DNA from 3 places in the Marinilactibacillus sp. XAAS-LB27 genome. Region 2 is predicted to be linked to each of the others. Evidence: predicted binding sites of a transcription regulator. Region 2 holds the regulator's gene; each other region holds the start of a gene.
What was found. The regulator Rex, encoded in region 2, represses fermentation and respiration genes when NADH is low (regulators of the CRP and FNR family bind a similar motif). The targets are predictions, from matches to a motif close to TTGTGAANTANTTCACAA.

Region 1 (5,508 bases), on a different contig from region 2:
TATTTCCACTGAAACCGTTAAGTATATAGATGATTTAGTCGAAAATCGTCCTAATGAGATTTTAGATAATGCTCTGATTATCGACAACGGACTAATCATAGACGAACGCATCAATCAGTACCAGAACAGAACGCTCTCTGATGAAATGAACGTACTGGATACAGAAGATTCCACTTCATTTAGCTAAAATGAACTTTCAATAGAATCGTATAAAGTATAAACGTACATCATTATTAGGTGCTTATTCCCAGAAGTTATGCTAATCTGACTATTGGGAATAGGCACCTAATGATTGTAGCGCATACTGTAAAAGACCACCGAATGTTAAATCATTACTCTAACATTCGGTGGTCTTTTTATTTGCATGTATGTTCACTTTATTTAGTGTACTTCTCCTTTGGGGAGAAAATGAAGTGGTAACGCCTGTCAGAATAAAAATAGTAGGCAACTTTATCAAACCAAACTCACCCCTCAATGCTCTCGCTTGACTGAGTGAAATACACGTAGCATAATTAATAAAACGTATGTTACTAATGATATACGGGACGGAGAGTGGATTATGGGTAAGAAAAAAGATAAAGCCAAAAAGAAAGAAGAAAAAAAAGCTAAAAAGGCTAGAAAAAAAGAAATAGAAAAAAGTAGTTCGCCATTAGAAAAAAGTCCAAAAGAATTGAAGAGCCCTTCAGAAGTAAACAAAGAAGATAACAGTCAGTCTGAAGTAACGAAACCATCGAGTTTACCCGAATTGGAAAAAGAAAAAAAAGGCTCCATGAACCTTTCAATCACGCCTACTAATAAAAAGAAATTAAAAGACATGGCTCAGTCAGTCAATATGAGCGCCTCCGAATTGATTGCTTACTGGATCAATAATCAAGAAGAATAAACTTTAGAATTTGAGAAAGAGAGTGAGCTATAATAGCTTATTCTCTTTTTTTATTTCAATCTGAAGCTAGTGTTCAATAAACTTATCCTGATTATTAAATAGTCATCCCGAATAGACGCTGTTTTTTTAAAAAATTTCAGACCAAAATTAAAAACGCAACATTCTCTAATATTGTTATGTTTATCTATATTAATAGTTCCAGTACTTTTTGTTTATCTACTATACCCAAAATTCTTAAAACCATTATGTTTATCCACATAAAAAATCCAGTACTAATCGTTTACATTTTGAACTATTGGTACTGGATTATAAAGCTTTTTAAGCATAATTAAATCAGTCTGTTCATCATTTCCCATGAAAAATGAATGTTGACCAACTCTGGAAAAGCCTTTTTTCTGGTAGAAGATAAGTGCTTTTTCATTCTTTTCCCAAACACCCAACCAAATTTTACTCTTATTCTTTTCTCTGGCAACTGCTTCCGCTTTATTTATTAAGTATGTTCCGAGACCAAGTTCTTGAAAATCCTTTTTTAAGTAAATGCGTTCAATCTCGAGCGTATCGTTACCCATTACTTCTGTTTGAGCACTATCGATGTTAACTTTTAAATATCCTGCAATTTTTAAATTTACATATAAAAAATAAAAAAATGAATAAGGATTGGATATTTCTTGTTCTAATTTTTTAGGATTATATGCATTTTCCAAGTAGTCATTCATATGTTCGGGTGTATTTTGTTCTTGAAACGTTTCTCTAAATGTCTCTATACTTATTTCTTGTAACGTATCTACATCTTTGAGTTCACATTTATTTATTTCTACCATTTCAGCTATTCGCTCCTTCAATATCGAATTTTTTTCGATATATAATATGATCTTCTATTAATAGATCTTACATATTATATAATAAAATAGTTTATTTAATTGAGCAATCATAAATGCAACAATCTCTAAAAACCTTGCACTCTGGTACTTTGTATACAGTAATCTTTGAATCTTCAAAAGAAAAATAAAAGAAGAATAAAACCAATAGATAATTTTTATCTAGTAGTTTCAGTCTTTCTAGCTTTATAATTCATATTCTATTTAGTTAATGTTATGGCGCTAAATACAAAGTATATTTTCAATAAAACCTATTGGCTATCAATTTTTCAATTCGCTTATTATCTATATCTTTATTTGTAACCATCTTGCGCCCAACGTTGTGTTTATTTTTCAGTAAGCTTTTGAAGGCTCTAACTGTTCTTTATTCTATCTGAATACTTTTTATCAGCATGAATCCCTTCCAAACCTTTGTATCCTTTAGGAAGCATATATTAGTTGTCCTAAATTATACCTGTAACTAATATCATGCTAATAAAAAAAGAAGTAGTAGATAAACAATTTCTACTACTTCTTTTGAAGTACATTATTTAAAGTCTTGCATTAAGCTGTCAACTACTTCTTTTACAGTTCTAATTTCTTTAATTGCTGTAATACCAGTACCTACGGAAACAATACCATCGTTCGTATTTCCCTCTAACATACCAAAACGCAGTGCACCTGCTAATCCCATTGCTTTAGCTATTTCTTTCGGACTAGCATTTTGTTCGTCCATTTCTACTAAATTATTCGCTAATTTAGTGGATAACGAACGATAGTAAGCTGGCCATGTACGGAATAACAATAAATCTTCTGCCGTAGCATCTACAATCATTTGCTTCACATTTTCAGCTGCTGGGTTTTCTTTTGTTGGAATAAATACACTTCCTGCAAATACCCCTTCAGCACCTAAAGCAAATGCGGCACGTACGCCTCTAACGTCCCCAACCCCACCAGCTGCCATTACTGGTATATTTACAGCATCCGCAATCATTGGGACAATCGAAAACGTTCCAATGATACGTTCTGGAACTGATCCACCTTCATCGAATCCAGTTGCTACATAAATATCTGCTCCCATCTCTTCTGCAGCTTTTGCATCTTCAATAGTAGGAGTTTGAGGTCTAAAGATAATTTTTATATTATTTTCTTTTAATGGTTTAAAAATTTTTTCATCTAGTATGCCATTTACAAGAACAACGGGAACTTTCTCATCAATAACTGTCTCTAAAATTGGCCACGTATAAGTCAAGTCACCATTTACAATCAAGGTTGATCCAAAGGGCTTATTAGTTAATGCTTTTGTTTTTTGAATTTCCGTTCTCATTCTCTCCGCAGTTTTTTCGGGTGAACGAGTAACGTCAACTTGACCGGCATTTGGACCTAAGATACCTAATCCTCCAGCATTACTTACAGCTGAAACAAATTCAGCGTTAGTAATCCAAGCCATTGGCCCCTGTACAATTGGTTTCTCTATATTTAATATTTCGGATATTCTATTTGTCATTATTATCTCCTCCTGAAATTTTCTTTAACCTAAAATATAATAATAAATCTCTTTACTACTTATACATCTCATTTTTAAACTTGGTGATGGGAAACCAATGTTTATCTACAGTCTATTGATAAAATTCTAACAAGTTAAAAGCCTGATTAATCCCTTATTTTATTATTGAGCTATAAAGATTAATAGTTGAGCATTCCGTATTGGTAAGGAACTCCCATATTCTCGCGAAGTGTTTTCCCTTCGTAATCCTTATGATATAAGCCACGTTCTTGTAAAATTGGTACCACTAGTTCTACAAAATCTGCAATTCCTTCATTAGCAACATCGGGAACAATAGAAAATCCATCGCATGCTTCAGCTAAGAACCATTCTTCTAAGAAGTCAGCAACTTGTACTGGTGTCCCCGCAACTAATGGGTGATAGTTAATTACACCGTGAGCGAGAACATTGCGAATCGATATACCTTTTTTCAATAATTCTAAGGCTTTTTCAGAACGAGGATCTCTAGGATTAGGACGAGCTCTTTTCAACAGCTTTTCTTCCAAAGGTTGATCAATGTCTATTGATTCTACTGACATCGGTACACCCACCATCATCCCCAGATAACTGACTCTGTTTGGTATTTCCTTAGGATCAAAACTCATAATTTGTCTGCGTCTTTCCAAAGCTTCTTCTTCAGTTGAACCTAATGAAAACATAAAACCTGTAAGCATCTTGATATCATCTGGGTTTCTACCAAAACGGCTCGCACTTTGGCGAATAGCAGCTCTATGCTCACGGGCTGACTCTATATCGTAAGGATTAGCATAGACCCCTGAAGCATATCGTCCAGCCAATTCCAACCCTTCCGTTCCACCACCTGCTTGAAAAATTACAGGTTGGCCTTGTTCAGAAGGAGGAATGGGTAAAGGACCTTTCGAAGCATAATATTTCCCTTGAAGATTAATTGGTTGTACTTTGCCCATATTGGCAAATTCGCCCTCTTCAGTATCCAAAGTTAATGCGTCTTTTCCCCAACTTCCCCATAGTGATTGAACAATTTGAATACTCTCGTGGGCCTTACTATATCTTATTTCGCGACTATCCACACGACTCCCAAAATTGGCTGCTGCTTCGGGAGCAGATGTTGTCACCGCATTCCACCCCACACGGCCTCTACTAATAATATCTAACGCTTTGTATTGACGTGCTATATTATACGGATAGTTAAATGTTGTTGACATTGTAGCTACTAGACCAATATATTCAGTTTCTCTAGCCACAGCCATTAAAGATAACATTGGATCCATAGGATACATCGGCGAGTGAGTGCCCAAATCGTTACTCAATGCTGGCGTGTCAGCAATGAAAATCATATGAAATTTACCTTTTTCTGCTAATTTTGCCCCTTCTACATAACTATCAATATTGATATAACTTGTCGGGTCAGCGCCAGGCATTCTCCAAGAAGTGAATTCTCCACCATAGCCAGCAACCATTTGTAGTGCTAATTGCATTTTTTTGTTTTCCATTCTATCTTCCTCCTTACTGTTTACGTTATCAAAAGTATTAATACTTAGTTTGCTAACTATTAATTTTGATTGATACTGGGATATATTTATCTGCCACATCATTCGTTATACATTTATTCCTGATTAAACATGAAATCCTAACGGTATTGAGCCAGCTATTTTACGATGATACAGTAGCGGACTTTTTCCTTCTACTCGTATATTTTTCACTGATCCTATTAAAATAGTATGATCTCCTGCCTCTACTGTTTGAACTGTTTCACATTCAAAAACAGCAATCCCGCCTTCAATAATTGGCAATTTACTAGCTGAAAGTGACCAGTTTATCTCACTAAAACGATCGGAATCTTTTTTGGAAAAAGTTCTTACTAGTTCTTTTTGGTCTTCTGCCAGTAAATGTATTACAAACTTTCCGGCTTGTTTAAACGTATGGATTGAGGAAGATTGATGATCGATAGACCAGAGTATGAGAAGATGATCCATAGATAGAGAAGTAAATGAATTGATTGTTAGTCCAACTGGATCCCCTTCACTATTTATCGTCGTAACTATAGCTACTCCTGTCGGATAATTACCTAAAGCTTCTTTAAATAACTGCTTATCAGCTTTATCTAACATCTATGAAGTCTCCTTTTACTATTATTCTAGTTTATTATGATATAAATCAATGAATTTCCCTATTGATAAACCAGAATATTTATTTAGCAAGCTAAGTTTTTGGTTGGAAGTTCTCATTATATATAAACATCT
Region 2 (5,508 bases):
CTGGATTTGCTCCAGCTGTCACGTTTTTCATTCCTTCGTTTACAATAGCTTGAGCCAGTACTGTTGCTGTAGTTGTACCGTCACCGGCAATATCATTTGTTTTGCTTGCAACTTCAACTACTAATTGTGCGCCCATATTCTCAAACTGATCTTCAAGTTCGATTTCTTTAGCAATCGTTACACCATCGTTAGTGATTTGAGGAGCACCGAAAGCTTTATCTAAAATAACGTTTCTTCCTTTGGGTCCTAATGTTACTTTTACTGTATTTGCTAATTTGTCAACTCCACGTAGCATAGCTGAACGTGCGTCTTCAGAAAATTTAATATCTTTAGCCATGGTTTCCATTCACCTCTTGATAAAATTTTAAGTTCAAGTTTTGGTTTATATAATTAATTTGACCGTATCGGTACGAATACTTTACAACTGTGAAAAAACTATTCTACTACAGCAATGATGTCTGTATCTTTAAGCACTAGGTAGTCTTTACCTTCGTATTTCACTTCAGAGCCTGCGTACTTTTCAAAAATAACTTTTTCTCCAACAGCAACGTCGACTTCTGCACGTCTACCATCTTCCAGTACTTTACCATTACCTACTGCTACAACTTTCGCTGTTTGTGGCTTTTCTTTTGCCGATTCTGGTAAAACAAGTCCACTGACAGTTTTTTCTTCTTCTTTGATGACTTCTAGAAGAACACGATTTCCTAAAGGTTTTAACATGGTGTTATCCCTCCGATAATTTTTTAGTTGATTAGATTCGTGTTAGCACTCTAAGTGCGCGAGTGCTAACTCCAATACTTAGTATATTCAAAACGAGGATTTCTTGCAACCCTTTTGATGTTAAAAAATCGATTAAAAATCTCATCTGGAATACGCTTAGCTTTTATGTTAAGTTACTAGTATTGTCAGCTTTGACTAAACGTTATGATAGAGCGAGGATGAGTCACATGGACACACACAACAAAAAAAGAACCGGACTACAAATCGTACTAATTTACATTATGATTCAAATGTTAACTGTACTATCTAATCAGGTATTACCCGCTTCTTTACAGCCTGCTGGTGGAATCTGGTCGAATATCCTTTTATTCTGTTTAGGAGCCGGGCTTATGATTTACCTGGATAGAAAAAAACAATTCGATCTTTTCTTCGAAAAACCCCTCAACACTCAAAAATCAGAAGTGATTCTTTGGGGAGTCGTTGGCTTCGCTATCGCAGTTGTTTCCCAGTATGTTGCTACATTTATTGAAGTAAGTTTCTTAGGAACACCCGTCACCTCTCAAAATACCCAAGGCATTCTTGAAATCATCAAGCGATATCCTTATTTCTTTTTGACGGTCGCTATCGCAGGCCCTATTATGGAAGAGTTTGTCTTCCGAAAAGTTTTATTCGGTCTGAGTATTGGAAAAATTGGTGGTATTGGGGCTGCAGTAGTCAGTTCTTTAGCCTTCGCTTTCATTCACTTTGATGGTAGAATGCTGGTTTACTCCGTTATGGGACTGGTCTTTTCTTGGTTATACTATAAAACCAAAAATATCTGGACACCTATTATCGCTCATAGTTTAATGAATACATTCGCTATACTTCAAATATTTTTTGTATAAGGAACATGCTTTATGAAAGGATTTTTTAATGACAACTAAACAATTACTCACTTATATCTTTTTGAAATATGCTATGTTTGCCGCTTTGATTTATGTAACCATCAATTCTGTCCAAAGAGATGGCTGGGATTTTTTCCCCATACTATTCGTTCTTTTAGCTACCCGAGACTTTGTACAAGGTACGCGTTTAGTACAAGTCTACTATAAAATCAAAAAAAATTACAAAGTTTAAAAAACTGCAAGCTGCTCGTTCAAGTGTTTGAACGAATAGCCTGCAGTTTTTTGATTAGCTCTTTAATCTTCTTCGACAAAAAGCTCTCCTGTATCTTCATCAATCACGACTTCATCTTCAGCCTCATCTAGCTCTTGATAATAGTTGATAAAATAAATCAATGTTTGAAGCTCATTGGTCAAATCGACATTATGTACTCGGATATTATCCGGTACATTTACTCGAATTGGAGTAAAGTTCATAATTCCTTTTACGCCGCCTTCAACTAATTTGTTCGCCATTTCTTGGGCGATTTCTGAAGGGACCGTCAGTATGGCAACATCTATCTGTTGTAAATCAAGTTGTTCTACCATCTCATCGATATGATAGACAGGTACGCCTTGATGAACCGTACCAATCAGTTCTTTATTCACATCAAAGCCAGCACTAATTCTTGTATTATTGCTACGTCTGAAGTTATAGTTCAATAGCGCTTGTCCAAGATTCCCTACGCCGATTAAAGCGACATTCGTCAGGCGGTCTTGATTGAGCGTCTTGCTAAAAAAGTTCATCAGTGCTTCGACATCGTATCCATACCCTCTTTTACCTAACGCTCCAAAGTATGAAAAGTCTCTTCTGATTGTTGCGCTATCTACTTTTACGGCTTCACTCAATTTTGCTGAGGATACTCGGCTCTTCCCGGCTTCGTGGAGAAAGCGTAAATAACGATAATAAAGGGGTAACCTTCTTGCAGTTGCTTTAGGAATCTTCTTTTCTACCATGCTTTTTCTCCTTTATGGTTTAATTGCCTTTTCTGATTGAAAGGTTAATCCTATTTAAGTTAATTTTATGAATCAGATTTCACAAGTGTAAGAGATGTTTCACTAGTTATTATAGCATGTAAATCGGAAAATGAAAGTTAATATGACCATAAAATAAGCGTTTGTAGCTACGTTAACTTTAATCACTAACAAACTTTCCAAGTAGTTTGTGAAAAAACATCTGTATAATGGACAATTTGGCTTATTATTTTGACTATTCAAAGTAACCGATTACATAAAAAGTTTTTTGAATTCCTCCTATTCTGTTACCTGTATATCATTCTTTAGATATGCTACACTTATACGGAAAAGCACTTAGTCTATAGAGATAAAAAGACCTAATAATTCAAAATGAGGAATTTAAATGATTTTATTACAAACTCAGAAAGTTGCACGTCACTTCGGTGCAGAGATTTTGTTCGATGACGTTACTCTAGAAATCAAAGAAGCTGCCCGAGTCGGACTAGTTGGAAGAAATGGTGCAGGAAAATCAACTTTACTTCATATTATATCTGGACAAGAAGAGCCCGATGCTGGACGCGTGAACAAAAAAAGAGATTTGACTATCGGTTATCTAGATCAACATACCGGCTTAGAGTCGACTAGAACTATATGGGAAGAAATGCTGACCGTCTTTGAGTCTGTCATTCAACTCGAAAAAGAAATGCGTCAATTAGAAGCCAAAATGAGTGATCCTAGTCTCCTAGAAGATCAAGGGCAATATCAGGAACTACTCAAACGCTATGACATCATGCAAGAATCCTTCAAACAACAAAATGGCTACGGTTATGAAAGTGAAATCCGTTCCGTACTTCATGGTTTCCGTTTTTACGAAGAAGACTTTTCAATGCCGATCTCTCAATTATCTGGTGGTCAAAAAACACGCTTAGCGCTTGCCCAATTGCTACTGGAGAAAAAAGATCTATTAGTTTTGGATGAGCCCACTAACCATTTAGATATTGATACGCTAGCTTGGCTTGAAAAATACCTTTTAAGTTATACAGGCGCTCTACTGATTGTTTCACATGACCGCTATTTTCTAGATAAGGTTGTCAATGAAATCTACGAAGTAAGCAACGGAAAGGTTCAACACTTTACAGGAAACTATTCTAATTATTTGAAACTAAAAGCAGAGCTTATTCAAAAAATGTGGAAAGAATACGAAAAGCAACAGAAGAAAATCGAGAAGACTGAAGATTTTATCAATCGGAATCTTGTTCGAGCTTCTACGACCAAACGTGCTCAATCCAGAAGAAAAATGCTGGATAAGATGGATAAAATGGGCAAACCGCAAGATGACGAAAAGTCGGCTAACTTTAATTTTTATACTGAAAGAGAATCAGGTAGCGTTGTTCTTCAAACGGAAGAGCTTGCTATAGGATATGATGATCATGTCTTATCTGAATCCATCAATTTAGATATTCGAAAAACAGATGCGATCGCTTTAGTCGGTCCAAATGGAGTCGGAAAAACGACCTTGCTCAAAACACTGGTTGGTCAGATTCCAGAATTAGCTGGTTCTATCCAGCTTGGTACTAAAGTGGATACTGGTTATTATGATCAAGAACAAACTCTGCTTCATTCAACGAAGCGTGTTTTAGACGAACTATGGGATGAACACCCAACAATCCCTGAACAATCTATTCGTACGTTACTAGGAAGCTTTCTGTTTTCTGGAGATGACGTTGAAAAATCTATTTCTTCTTTAAGTGGTGGCGAAAAAGCACGTGTTGCTTTAGCAAAACTAGCTATGGAAAAAAACAATTTCCTTATACTAGATGAACCCACTAACCATTTGGATATAGACTCCAAAGAAGTTTTAGAAAACGCGCTGATTGATTTCGAGGGAACGCTTTTATTCGTTTCCCATGACCGATACTTTATTAATCGTATGGCTACTAAAGTTCTTGAAATCAATCAAGATGGACTCACACTGTATTTAGGTGATTACGATTATTATCTCCAAAAGAAAGAAGAACTAGAAGCATTATCTGCGCTTAAAAACACAGGAGAAACTAATCAACCAAATCCGGTTGCATCATCCACCTCTTCACTGTCTAATGGCTCTAATCGTGCCCAGCAAAAAGAGCAACAAAGAGAAACACGTCGTTTAGAGCGATTAATAGAAGAACTAGAACAGAAATTGCAAGTAAATGAAGAAAAATTGGATGAGGTTCATCAACAGCTCAGCGATCCTGCCATTTATGATGATGCAGATCAGGCGGCGCGACTTTCAAGCGAACACGAAAAACTTCAAGCAGAGCAAGAGACACTCATGGAACAATGGGAAACGGCTAGTGTCGAACTCGAAAGTTTTCAATAAAGACTGAAATAACGTCTTTTAAGAATAACGATGCACACGTAGATCTTATTCTTACCATCCAATACAGGTATACTTATTTAAAAGCTGTTTAGCGTAACTTTCAAACCTTTAAATAACTATTGGTATACCTAAAAACATTATTGCATTAATTTTTGATTAAGGTATAATAAAATCAAATTGCTATAATAAAGAATACATTCATCAATTAAATTTCAGTATAACAATGATTCAATGATAGTTATTGTTAAAAAAGGGGCTTGTTTTACATGGATCAAATGGATAAGAAAATTGTTGAGATACTTCAAAAAAACAGTCGTGCATCTTTAAAAGAAATTGCAGGAGAAACGTATCTTTCTTCTCCAGCTGTCTCAGCTCGTATCCACCGTTTGGAGAACGAAGGTATTCTTGGAAGATATATTGCTTCCCCAGACTTGAAAAAAATGGGCTATCATATTCAAGCGTTTATTCATTTAGACTTAAGCCCCACTCAGAAAGAAGATTTTTATCCATACATTCAACAGTCGACTAATGTATTGGAGTGTAACTGTG
Region 3 (5,508 bases), on a different contig from region 2:
GCTATAAACCCCGATTGGTCCGATGACGATAACGGTCAAAGGAATCATGACCCCCAATGAAATCAATGGAATAACAACTAGTTTCAACGTATCCGGAATATGTTTATCTAAGAATTTGTATAGATATGAAAAGGCCCAGATAGATAAAATGATAGGTACCACTGTAGAGTTATAATTCATTAAGACCACGGGTACTCCGAAAAAGTCTGTAACTACACCATTACCAGCGTCCCCCATCAAACCAATAAAGTCTGGATGGATTAGAGCCGCTCCGATAAGAGCTGATAGATACGGACTGGCTCCAAATCTTCGAGCAGAGGTAAACGCTAACAATACTGGTAAAAAGTAAAAGACACTCATTGAAGCAACAAACATAATCGAGTACGTCCCACTATTTTCACTGATTAGTCCCAGTTGAACACCTAAAATCAAAAGGCCACGTAGAATACCTGAACCTGCTAGTGCTGGTAATAAAGGTGCAAAAATTGCTGAAATTGCTGAAAATATATTACTGATGATACCTCCAGATTCTGCATTAGAGGCATCTGTTGAAATGTTTCCATTTCCTTTGACCAAGTTTTCGAATTCATCATACAATTTTGGAACTTCGGTACCAATCAAAAGTTGGTATTGCCCTGCTTTATTGACAACATCGACTACCCCTTCAATACTTTTAACGGATTTGTCATCAACAATCGATGTGTCTCTTAGATTGAGCCTTAATCTGGTTGCGCAGTGAGTCATATTCGAAACGTTTTCCGGGCCACCGATTTCGTCTAATACTTCCCGTGCCATTTTCTTATAATCCATTGTTTATACCTCCTGATTTGTTAGGACTAGAAATCTTATTTTAAGATAAGATTTCTAATACTAGTTCGCTAACTTTAACACCGCTGTTTTGATCGATAATATCTTGAATTTTATCCATACCGATACGATTAATTTTTTCATCTATCAATTGGATCATTTTCAAGTTACTTTCGCATTCAGCAACTGGATCTTCTATGATTGGGAATGTATCGAAGTAAATCGCATAATCATAATTGTGTAACTTAGCGTAATATAAGAATTCAAAGGTTTTCACTGGACTACTTGTACCAATCATTAAACCATCATCGTTTAATCCGTATCCGTCATTTAAGTGAACCCCGAATAATTTTTTTCTGCTTCCTAATATACTAGCTCCATAGGCTGGGTTTTCGTGTTTCATCAACATGTGACAGTAGTCTAATGTGATTCCAACGTTTTCGCGGTCGATTTCACTCATCATCGTCATTGCAATACCTAAGCTATCTATGAATGCATAGGCTCTTGGCTGGAATGGTTTGTATTCAATACTCAGTTTCAAGTCAGGTGCATAATCTGCAACTTCGATAAAGCAGTTTTTGATTTGTTCCCAGACTTTTTCGTAATTGATTTGAAATGAATAGTCAAATCCATCAAACCCTAACCACACTGTAACAACTTCGCCTTTGATAGCACGGCAATAGTCAGCAGCTTCTTTACATAATTCAACAGCTTGCTTAGAAATTTTCTGATCTGAATTTCCAAGTTCTCCATTTACAAAGTCTTTTCTAAATCTTAAAGCAACACCATTGGCTTTTAAGTTATTTTTTTCCAGTAACGCTTTCATCTCTTCTGGAGAAAAATCATTTGTATGTTCTGGATAGTTTAAATCTACATGTGTTAATCCAATGCGACTAAACTCTTCAAATACTTTTTCTAAATCATTATCAAACTTTGGTAAAAATGAATTAATTCTAGTTGCAGTCTTCATTTTATGACCTCCAATATTTTTGTTAAACACATAGTAGCATTTCCAAAATTCAAACACAACCATTAAATTCCATTTATTTTCATTTAATTTCATTAAATTTCACAAAAACTCAGCGAATAAAGGAAATTAGATAAAAAAGAAGCAATCAGTCTCCTGATTACTTCTTTTTTATTCATGGAATTTAGTTACTCTTATATTCAATATTAGTCTAGGTAAACATGATCTCCTCTATTCAACCATGAATAAACTAGACCAATCACTAAACCGCCACCTACATAATTACCTAACGCTGCAAAAAACAAGTTCGTTAAAACAGCAGTATTCGTCATTCCAGCTATTGCTCCACCTGAAGCAAAATAAGCCAGTGGGAAAGATGAAAAGTTGGCAATAACGTGCTCGAATCCTAAAAACGCAAAGATAAAGATAATAAAGATCATAGCCATAACTTTTCCGGCATCATCCTTCATACGAATCGTACAGTACACTGCCGTATTTACAATGACATTAGCAAAAATGCCTTCTGTGAATACTTGAAGCGGTGTTTTTTCTAATTTATGTTCTATCGCCGTAAACAAGAAATGATCCGCTGGAAGATCTTGAAAAGTTGAAGTCAAAGAAACGAGATAACTTGATAAAATCCCTCCTATTAAATTAAAGAGTAAACAAGCGAATAATATCGTGACTGCTTTTTTGACTGTAAGTAACTCGCGGTGAACACCAATCGTTGTATACATCATGTTTGACGTTCCTAACTCGGCATTCATATAAATGATCATAACAAGTGACCAACTGAACATGAAAGAATATAAAAATTTGCCAGAACCTTGTGCTACATTTTCTGCCGACTGGGCGGTGATCACAGCGATGGCCGTTCCGAGTGTTAGAAAAAGTGTGGCTAGCATGGCTCTTACAATATAACGAGAAGGACTTTTCTCAAATAATTGCTTTTTCTTTTCGATACTTGTTTCTATTGAATAAAATAACCCTTGATAATTGGCATCCATTACAACCCATCCCTTTTGTTCAATATTTCACTATGTGGGTATTTTACCACCAATAGAACAGTTTGAAAATAGTATTTTCAAAATACTTTCAGAGAATTCGTTTTCATTTTTACTATATAGTTCAACCGTAGAGTCCCTTCTACAAATAAGTGCAAACATCTTGCTATCACTGGCATAACCGATCCCTTTAAAAAATAAAAGTATCTACTATTCTCTAATTGAATGATAGTAGATACTTTATGTAAATTTTTGATTGCTCTTTTTTATGTTTCATCTGGAATAAGAGATTTTTGTGAGGTCAAATCAATGTTGTTCACCTCATCACGAAACACTTTTGGACTATGGACTTTCAATTCGTATTTCCCTTCAGGAACTTCAATCGTTAAGAGGTTTTCATCATCATTATACTCGAGCTCATAATCTGCGTAATTTTCTAAATATTCAAAGGGCGTATCGTATAGATCTTCATGTGCACTAACTCCATAATAGGTCAGGCCTCTTTCATCAAAAGTCAAAAAGACTCCACTATTAGCGAGTGAAATAGTATACATCTCTCCTTCTTCAATCGATTCTTTTATGTATTGGTCTACTTCTGATGAAGATTCCATGCTACATGCAGACAAGAGCGCTACCGTTGCCATACCTACACTCAGTAATACTTTTTTCAGTTGCATTTACTTCCACCTTTCTTTTTTTATTTACTTGTATTTCAAACTTGTATGCACTGCTTTTTTAGGATTACCTCACCTTACAACATTATTAACATAACCTCCTTTTATTCTAATTAAATTACCATACAAAGAAATCCTAGTCAAATGACTTTGTTCTTAAAAAAGTGCAAAAAAAAGAGACTTATAGAAGCCTCTTTTAAAGAGTTATTTTGCTGGTCTATAACCGGCTTTGATTGCTTGAACTTCTGTAGCAAACATTGCTTTCGGTTTTGTCGTTGACTTGTAATACTGAGAGTTAGGTAGATGATAGATTTTACTGCTAGATCCTTTTATTAATCCTTTACCTTTAGCATCGACATATTTTTTATTACCATCTCTGAATGTATTGTTGATTGTCCCTGGAGCTTTGTTTCCTTTTTTGACTAGCTTGATTTCCATGCCCTCAAGCCTGAACCCAAATCCTAATGTTCCAGCAGATTCTCCATTTTTTGCCCAACCTTGCCAGCCGAATGTTTCAGAGTGAACGCGGTAGTACACATCGTATTTTTTCTCCATTTCCCCTGTTAACTTGATTTTGATGGCTTCTAATCTCTTAGACTCTCCCTGTGTACCGCTAACCTGTCCATTAGATTTCCAGCCTAACCAACCTTTTGACTGTACATTGGTTTGATAAGTAATACCGCCCTTGAATTCAGGGTTGGAGAGTTCAATTTTAATGGCTTCTAATCTTTTACCTTTTCCAACCGTTCCTGAGGTTTTACCATTGTTTACTTTCGGTTGCCACCCAGAAGATTGTATAAGCGTTGAATAGTTCACTTTCATTGCTTCTTTGGTTTTGGAACTTGTAGTTGCCTTAGTGCTACTTGCAACGGTTTTAGGTTTCACGACTTTAGCTACCGCTGACTGACTTGTATAAACCAATGAACCTGCTTGAGCTTCAACTGCAGTATTTGTATTCCAATTAATCCCAACCAATAGTAATAACGATGTCATCATACTGACCACTAGCTTTTTCATCTTTTAACCTCTTTTCTTATTTAAGAAGAGCATAGCATAAGGAATCGTCTTTTTACCCTGTAGTTGTGAACGAAATAGTTACTTTTATTTCACTATAGACCCTTTTGGTTATTCATCTTTTTTAAACTAAAAAATCGTTAAATTGATTAAAATAATTACAAAATAAAATTGAATAATCCATAAAACCCACTATGCCTCTTTAATTAAACCGTTTTATCATTCTATTTATTTAGTGAGTTTCTCAGTTTTTAGTAAGTTATACTATGTTTGCGTTAACAACTATAGTACTCTTACTATTAGGACAGTCTTTCACTGTGTCTATTGCCCTTTTTTTATAAGGTCTACTCTAAACTTATATTGAACTGTCGATGAATGAGAATTTACTGTTACTATCATTTTAAGGAGTTTATCTCAATGCAAAATATGAAAGTCATATTCTGGCTTATCTGCTTTTTCCCTATTGGTTTGTACTTTATGTTTAAAGAAACAGACTGGTCACAGATCAAGAAAATAGTTATTGCTATTGTTGGTATATTTGTTGTAGGTTTTATTGTTTCTATCGGGAATGTATTTGATGTTTTATTGCTATCTGGTTTTATGCTATCGATATCTTCTGTAGTTTATTTTATTTATGCCCTTATAAGAAGAAAACAGAAACGATCGTCTTTATTAATTTTATTGTTTGGTATTCTTCTTTTAGGTGTTTCGATCAATAACGTCTCCATAGATACCGCTGAAGCGGAACGCATCGCTGAAGAACAGAGAATTGAAGAAGAGCGCATTGTCGAAGAAGAAAAAGTTGAAGAACAACGAATTGAAGAAGAACGTGTTGCTGAAGAGCAACGATTAGAACAAGATCGTCTTGAAAAAGAGAAACAAGAGGATATTGATGAAAAAACAAGATTAGCTGAGATCGCTATCAAGAGAGTAGAACAATCCCCTACTCGCAAGAATGCTGAGTTAGCTGATAAAGCTATTGCAGCCATACCTGAAGATAATCAAACTTTAGTAGATCAGCTATTGGCATTAGAACCAGAAA

Region 1: the regulator Rex is predicted to act here: its motif matches at 3,363-3,380, upstream of VXN63_RS06355 (NAD(P)H-dependent flavin oxidoreductase).
Region 3: the regulator Rex is predicted to act here: its motif matches at 2,797-2,814, upstream of VXN63_RS10460 (formate/nitrite transporter family protein).

The regions. Positions count from the first base shown of each region.
Region 1 covers NZ_JAYXKP010000004.1:3,476-8,983, reverse strand. The annotation lists gene VXN63_RS06370 (N(5)-(carboxyethyl)ornithine synthase) at 1-187, shown strand, start outside; gene VXN63_RS06365 (hypothetical protein) at 560-883, shown strand; gene VXN63_RS06360 (GNAT family N-acetyltransferase) at 1,156-1,704, opposite strand; gene VXN63_RS06355 (NAD(P)H-dependent flavin oxidoreductase) at 2,288-3,247, opposite strand; gene VXN63_RS06350 (NtaA/DmoA family FMN-dependent monooxygenase) at 3,427-4,758, opposite strand; gene VXN63_RS06345 (flavin reductase family protein) at 4,882-5,376, opposite strand.
Region 2 covers NZ_JAYXKP010000006.1:148,682-154,189, forward strand. The annotation lists gene groL (chaperonin GroEL) at 1-337, opposite strand, end outside; gene groES (co-chaperone GroES) at 436-720, opposite strand; gene VXN63_RS09035 (CPBP family intramembrane glutamic endopeptidase) at 948-1,604, shown strand; gene VXN63_RS09040 (DUF4305 domain-containing protein) at 1,633-1,836, shown strand; gene VXN63_RS09045 (redox-sensing transcriptional repressor Rex) at 1,899-2,597, opposite strand; gene VXN63_RS09050 (ABC-F family ATP-binding cassette domain-containing protein) at 3,001-4,959, shown strand; gene VXN63_RS09055 (Lrp/AsnC family transcriptional regulator) at 5,226-5,508, shown strand, end outside.
Region 3 covers NZ_JAYXKP010000008.1:75,454-80,961, reverse strand. The annotation lists gene VXN63_RS10470 (PTS transporter subunit EIIC) at 1-810, opposite strand, end outside; gene VXN63_RS10465 (sugar phosphate isomerase/epimerase family protein) at 851-1,777, opposite strand; gene VXN63_RS10460 (formate/nitrite transporter family protein) at 1,981-2,781, opposite strand; gene VXN63_RS10455 (hypothetical protein) at 3,045-3,455, opposite strand; gene VXN63_RS10450 (sunset domain-containing protein) at 3,657-4,469, opposite strand; gene VXN63_RS10445 (sunset domain-containing protein) at 4,884-5,508, shown strand, end outside.